3 regions of the Arthrobacter sp. NPDC093125 genome follow, and region 2 is predicted to be linked to each of the others. Evidence: riboswitches for the same ligand, from Rfam matches in the RefSeq annotation. Region 2 holds a riboswitch; each other region holds the start of a gene.
What was found. A riboswitch is a leader RNA that binds a small molecule or an ion and turns the genes downstream of it on or off. The one in region 2 is predicted to bind cyclic di-AMP.

Region 1 (2,197 bases), on a different contig from region 2:
TTGTAGGTGCGGATCTCTCTCAAACAGACGCTAGTTTCCAAATCGGGGCGCCATTTTGGAGGGTTTCTACAAGGAGGCAGGGCGGAAGTTTGACGGGATATGGAAGCTGTCCCCGCCGTCGAGGGAAGGCAAAACGTGCATAGGGCAGCAAAAAGCCGGCGCTCCGCTGCCCCCAAGGCAGCGCAACGCCGGCTCTGTGAGCGCACCTTATTCAGGTGCGCGGTCTTGCTTAGTCGCGGTTAGGCTGCGGGCCGCACAAAGGTGACCGGACCGGTTGCGGTGAGCCAGGACAGCGGGTGAACGATGGTCTCGTTCACGCCGTTCATGCCGCCGCTGAGCGCCTTGCCGTTTCCGACGAAGATGGCTACGTGGCCGGACTGGACAATCATGTCGCCGGGCTGGGGCGTGGAGACGACCTTGCCGTAGTTCATGAACTGCATGGGGGCGAGGTCGCCAACACGGATGCCCGAGGCGCCCAGTGCCTTCTCCACCATGGCGGTGCAGTCCTGGCTGATGCCGACCTGGGCGTAGGCCGCGGCGACCATGGAGGCGTTGATGCCGCCGGCGGCTGCGGGCGCGGGGGCCTTTGCCGGTGCCGGTGCGGACTTGACCGTGACCTTCGGCGCGGGCGCGGCCGCGGGTGCCGGAGCAGCGGCGGGGGCGGCGGCAGCAGCCTTCGGCGCTGCAGCAACCCTGGGAGCCGCAGGCGCAGCCGGCTTCTCCACAACGACGGGTGCCTTGACAACGGGGGCCGGCGTGGACTTCACGGCCGGGCGCTCGTAGGCGATGCTGACGCTGGAGCTGGCGCTCAGCGGGGCCTGCGACTGGCTGGCAGCCTCGGGAGCTGAGGCGGGGGCGGCGGCCTTCTGGGCCGGGGCGTTGGCGGCATTCGCGGCCATGGTCCCGGTGAAGGCGAGCCCCGATGCCGCGAGGACCACGGCAGCCTTGCGTCCCAGTCCTCCGGCATTTGCCGTGACTGCGCGCGATGCGGAAGCGAACGGGTTTGAACGGCCGGCCGCTGCGCGGCGGGCAGGGGTAATGCGTGAAGACATGAAGGAGCCTCTCCCGATGCCTGCGAGGTGAGCTGTCGGATTCGGATGGGAGACACCCGGCCGCGGCCTGAGGAATCAGGATCTGCGCGGCTTCACCCCAAGGCCCGCTTCGAGCGGGCCGAAAATTGGTTTCCCCGTCTCTGCCGGAAAGGTCTGCGATCGGATCCCGAGGCTGCGGCAGAGTTAGGCAATCAGCGCGGGAATGCCTTCCTCGGTGAGGAAGGCACGTCTTCTACCGTACGGGAGCCTGGAGCAAAAGTCACATTTGGGTAACAGGGGCGTGTTGTGCGAGCGATCTCAGGTTGCGCCGGGTAGGGGTGCGTCGGGAGGTGGAGTCCGCCGCGCCGCGGCCGGCTCTACTTCTTGGTCTGCCGGTAGCGTTCGATCTGCTTCAGCCGCCGCAGGAGGCTGTCGCGCCGCGGGTGCGGAACGACGTCGGGCGCTTCTGCGGTGAGGTCGATGTGCCTCGTGCCGTACTGCCACAGCAGCAGGTCATCCAGCAGCCGGTCCGGACCGGGGGAGTAGCGGTGGTCCAGGGCCTTGCGGACCTCGGTGATCCGGTTGGCGCTGAGCAGACCGGCCAGTTGCACGGTCTGGTTGAGGCCGTGGGCAGCCATGAGCTCAGCCGCCCATCCCCAGTCATCGTCCACTTTCCGGTCCACGTGCGGCAGCAGTGCGCGCCACACGTCACGGATGCGGTTGGGCGTGAGCTGGGCCGCGCCCTCGCCGTCCATGTCCCAGTAGCTGCGGACCTCCTCATAGCGCTCGTGCAGGTCAGCGAAGGCGGTCTCCACCGTTTCCAGCATGGCGGCCGTGGCCGTGAACTGCCGGTCGAAATGGGGCGTCCAGGCGCGCGGGTCCTCCGCCTTGAAGCGGATATCGTGTTCGATCTCACTCCACGCGTGCGCAAAGACGGTGCGGATCTGGCACTCGAAGAAATAGCTGCCGTTCGGCTGAACCTCAGGGTTGAAGACCTGCTGGTATTCCTTGACCACGTCGTTTTGGATGGTCCGCAGAATCAGGTGCCGGCTGGAGTAGCCGTATGTTCCGGACTCAATGGAGCCGATGTCCTTCTCGCGGTCCCCGCGGCAGTCGAAGAGCTGGCGCTGGCGCTTGATGATGTTGGCCACGGCGGCGTTTTCCGT
Region 2 (2,197 bases):
ACATGAAGTTCAGCGGGGGGATCGATGACCTGCGGCCAGACTTGGCTGCCCGCGAAGGCCCCTTTTATTCTGCCTGAGACGCTGAAATCCGCGGAAACTCCGCCGTCACAGTCCAGTCATTGAGACGGCCCTGCCGTGAGACAAATTATCTGGAGTAATTCAAAATAGGCTAAGCTTTTAGAGGACGTACGGGCGGAACGCCGGTGTGCGCCGCCGCCGATTTGCGGCCGCGGTGCCGGACGCCGCAACGCCGGACGGTGGGCCCGCGATACGGTGGGACGGACGCAAGTACTGTGCTCGAGGAGCTGAGCTGAATGACGGATCTGATCGATACCACGGAGATGTATCTTCGGACCATTTTGGAGCTTGAAGAAGAGAACATCGTGGCGCTCCGGGCCCGCATCGCCGAACGCCTCCGCCATTCTGGCCCCACTGTTTCACAGACCGTCGGCAGGATGGAGCGCGACGGGCTGGTGGTGGTCTCCGGCGACCGTCACCTGGAGCTGACGGAAACAGGCCGGAAGCGGGCCACGGAGGTCATGCGGAAGCACCGCCTGGCCGAGCGGCTCCTCGCCGACGTGATCGGCCTGGACTGGGCCTATGTCCATGACGAGGCCTGCCGGTGGGAACACGTGATGAGTGAGCGCGTGGAGCGCAGGATCTACGAACTGCTGGACCACCCCACCGAGTCGCCGTATGGAAACCCGATTCCCGGGCTGGCTGCACTTGGCGGCGAGCCGTCACGGGCATTCACCGACGGCGCCATGAATCTGCTCGAAGCAATGGCCCGCTATGCCCCGGACTCCCGGGTCACCGTCAGCAGGCTGGCGGAGCCGATCCAGGTAGAGCCGGAACTGCTGCTGCAGCTGGACGAGGGCGGTATCCGGCCCGGTGCCACAGTCTCCCTGGAGCGCGTCGGCGAGTACATCTCCGTGCGGGTCCCCGGCATCGAGGGTGCCCTTGAACTCCCGCCGGAAGTGGCCGCGCATGTGTTTGTCCAGGTGGGCTGACCGTCATGGTTGACCACGCAGACCAGATGTCCGACATCAGTTGGCAGGACGACCCACGAGTTTTGCACAATGAAGATAACGGAATTATTACTGCAAGCTTTAATCGCCTATAGTTAAACGGCAGCGCCGATACTAAAGCGTTACCTGATCCGGAGCCGAACTCTGCCAGCGGATCAGTAGCTCGAAACACCTTCTGGCAGAGGCGGGGGAACCACAACCGGCCGTTCATGAACGGCCTTGGGGTGAAGTCCGCAGCGGCAAGCCACTTTCCACAGCTGGAATCTCCTGGGATACCCCTGTGCCGAAAAGCTTGCCATGGCGGACCGGGCCAATGATCTCTCTGGCCCGAATCCGACAGCTAACTTCGCAGGCTTTCCAGAGAGGAACAGTTCTTGACCATGCAGAATGCCCGGGGCCGCCGCCGCGCGACGGGCCCCGCAGCGGAGCCGCGCACGCCCGTAGCCGTCGCCGTCGAGCGACCCCGCGACGCGCAGCGCGAAGCGCGCAGGCGCCGCGGCCCCTTCCGTCAGGTCACAGACTTTGCCGCCGCCAGCGGCATGGGCCAGAAAGCCGGTGTAGCGCTGGCCGCCACGGGCCTCCTGCTGACCGTCACGGTCCCCGCCACCAGCCCCGTCATGGCGACGCCGGACCAGGGCAGTGCGCCAGCCAATGCGGCAGCGGCTACCGCCCAGCCTGAGGTTTCAGCCGAGGCAGCAGCCAAGATCGACTTCAGCCGCACCTCCGTAGCGACGGCCGGCGACCCCGAAGGAAAGCTCAAGCAGCTCCTCAGTGCCCAGTCCGCCGGCAGCATCAGCCGCGCGGCCTCAGCCGGCAGCCTCGGCCTCCCGCTGGAGACCATGGTCAAGTCTTCCCCCTTCGGCTACCGCGTGAGCCCGATCACCGGAGGCGCGGGAGAATTCCACCGCGGCCAGGACTTCGCTGCCCAGTGCGGAACGCAGGTGTTTGCTGCCGCGAGCGGCAAGGTCACTTTTGCCGGCTGGCACCCGTACGGAGGCGGCAACAGGGTGGTCATCGACCACGGCAACGGCCTGGAAACCACGTACAACCATTTGTCGTCATCGAGCGTCCGGGTAGGCCAGAAGGTCAGCCGGGGCGAAGCGGTGGCACTTAGCGGGACCACCGGCGCTTCCACTGGCTGCCACCTCCACTTCGAGGTGATGGTCAAC
Region 3 (2,197 bases), on a different contig from region 2:
GCGCGCTGGTGACCTTCGTGGTGACCATCTCCGGCCTGGATCTGTTCAACATCCACTCGGCCTTCTGGGGCCTGGTCATCGGATACGCCGCCTCACGGCTGCTGGAGCGTCCGGACCATGCAGGATCGTAAAACGCGGACCGGTGCGTTTTTACGAAGTCAGGGGATTGCCCCAGCGGCACCACAACTGGCCCGTTTCGGCGCAGCATTCCTGCGCCGGGACGGGCCATCTTGCTCCGGCGGTTGTATAGCGGCGGTTGGTCGAGGGTCAAGCCGGGTGACCCGGGCACGGAGGCGAGGAGCTTCTCCGCGTAGGGGTGCTGCCGGTTGCGGTGGACGGTTTCGATGAACCCGTTACTCAAACTAAGCAGAACTTTCAGCAAATGCTGACAGGTCCTAGTGTCATTGCCCTAGAGGTAAGCGGCGGGGTTGACGGTCCGGTCCTTGACCATCACTTCAAAGTGAAGATGGCAGCCAGTGGAGTTACCGGTGGTTCCGACAGCGCCTATCCGACTACCCTTGCCCAGGGCTTGACCCTTCGAAACGCCGATGCTGGCAAGGTGGTTGTATGTGGTCTTCAGGCCCTTGCCGTGGTCAACTACAATCCGGTTTCCGCCACCGTACGGGCTCCAGCCTGCCTCCGTTACCTTTCCCGCAGCTGCAGCCAACACGGGCGTGTTGCATGCCCCTGCGAGATCAAGCCCGGTATGCATTTCGCCGGCGGCCCCGGTCAGGGGATTGCCGCGGAGCCCAAATGGCGAACTCACGTTCACAGAGGCGAGCGGCGCCCGTAGGCCTGCCGAAGGCGCGGAAACCCGGGCGGATTTCGGTGCCGCTTTCCGTGCCGGTTTGGACGCCGCTTTCGGTGCCGCTTTCCGCGCCGGTTTGGACGCCGCTTTCGGTGCCGCTTTCGGTGCCGCTTTCGGCGCCGGGGAGGACTCGACCTGGGGCCGATCAAAAACAAGCGACGATCCTGCCTCCGCCGCCAGGGACGGCTGGGCGGCGGGGGCGGCGGCCGCCTCGGCGCGAACTTCGCGCGCCGTCGAGATCCCGGCTGGCGCGGCGTGAGCCGTGGTGAGCACCGTCATGCCAATCATTCCGGTCACTGCCGCCGCAACAGCCAGCTGTTGGCCGCGGCCCCGCAGCGTCGGCATTGGGGATGAGGCTGCCCGGCGGCGGCCCTTGCCGGATGTACTCGAGAAAATGGCACGGCGTGGGCCGTGGTTGTCGTGGGAAGGCAAAGCGTAGATCCTCTCGACGCCGGCGAAATTAGCTGTCGGATTCGGACGAGTGGACTGTCCGGCCTCCCCTGACACGCGCCTCACGGGCATGCAATGACAGGGCCAGGCTTCACCCCAAGACGCCCAAAGGCGTCATTCGTGGGTCTTCCGCCCCCGCCTAGAGATAAGGGTTCATGTACCGCCGGCGGGGTTTGGCGAAGCGGGTACACGCATACCACGTGAGGGTATGGCTACCTCCCATGTAAGCAAGAAAAGCTTTATGTTACAAATTCGTTACTGAGTCCTGCGCGCGTCGCTATTGTGGATGAGGGCGTGATTTAGTAACTAGCCCGGTCCCTGGCGAGTAATGCACTGCCCCGCCAAACCGTAGCAACCCGCCCCGCACCCCTCCTGCTCGCGGATTTTGGACTTGCTATAGTCCCGTCCCAAGGTAGTTTCTTCTTCTGGGCAAGCCACGCCGCATTGCGCGGCCTTACCGTGGACGCGACCGGCGAGAGATACTGACGGTGCCAGCTCCGGCGGTTGCCGCCGCTGGATCCGTGCCTACGACCCAGTGCTGGTGCCACCTAACTGAGGCTTCAGGTGCAGCTCCGGATCGATGTCCGGCCAACGGCGGATCCATTCCTTTCCTCATCTGCTCGGAGTAGTCGCCGAGCTCACGGTCGGGCACATGTAGCCAGTCATCCAGATACTCCACGAACGCGTCGGTCCTCATGCGCAGGGCCTTGATTTCCGCAGAGGAGCGGTCAGCTTCGGGAGGAAGCTCCGGCAGCTGCTGGCAGTCCCGCACGAGGGCCGTTCTCCACGCGAATAGTTCCTGGATGAAGGCCTGAGCGCCCGTTGTCTGCAGCTCAACGGGCAGTATGCGGATGAAGACTTCGAACTCTGACGCAGAGTCTCGCATCTCCAGCTTCGGTCCATAAACCCGCACGCGGTGGCAGTGACTGGGTGGCCCGT

Region 1: linked by a shared signal. The riboswitch ahead of ACIP9X_RS02600 (hypothetical protein) and the one ahead of ACIP9X_RS13870 (M23 family metallopeptidase) in region 2 are both predicted to bind cyclic di-AMP.
Region 3: linked by a shared signal. The riboswitch ahead of ACIP9X_RS18630 (M23 family metallopeptidase) and the one ahead of ACIP9X_RS13870 (M23 family metallopeptidase) in region 2 are both predicted to bind cyclic di-AMP.

The regions. Positions count from the first base shown of each region.
Region 1 covers NZ_JBIVOQ010000001.1:561,312-563,508, reverse strand. The annotation lists gene ACIP9X_RS02600 (hypothetical protein) at 240-1,052, opposite strand; cyclic di-AMP (ydaO/yuaA leader) riboswitch at 1,056-1,252, opposite strand; gene ACIP9X_RS02595 (GTP pyrophosphokinase family protein) at 1,409-2,197, opposite strand, start outside.
Region 2 covers NZ_JBIVOQ010000006.1:216,567-218,763, reverse strand. The annotation lists gene ACIP9X_RS13875 (metal-dependent transcriptional regulator) at 315-1,010, shown strand; cyclic di-AMP (ydaO/yuaA leader) riboswitch at 1,154-1,398, shown strand; gene ACIP9X_RS13870 (M23 family metallopeptidase) at 1,403-2,197, shown strand, end outside.
Region 3 covers NZ_JBIVOQ010000014.1:36,896-39,092, reverse strand. The annotation lists gene ACIP9X_RS18635 (benzoate/H(+) symporter BenE family transporter) at 1-131, shown strand, start outside; gene ACIP9X_RS18630 (M23 family metallopeptidase) at 410-1,240, opposite strand; cyclic di-AMP (ydaO/yuaA leader) riboswitch at 1,246-1,420, opposite strand; gene ACIP9X_RS18625 (hypothetical protein) at 1,713-2,144, opposite strand.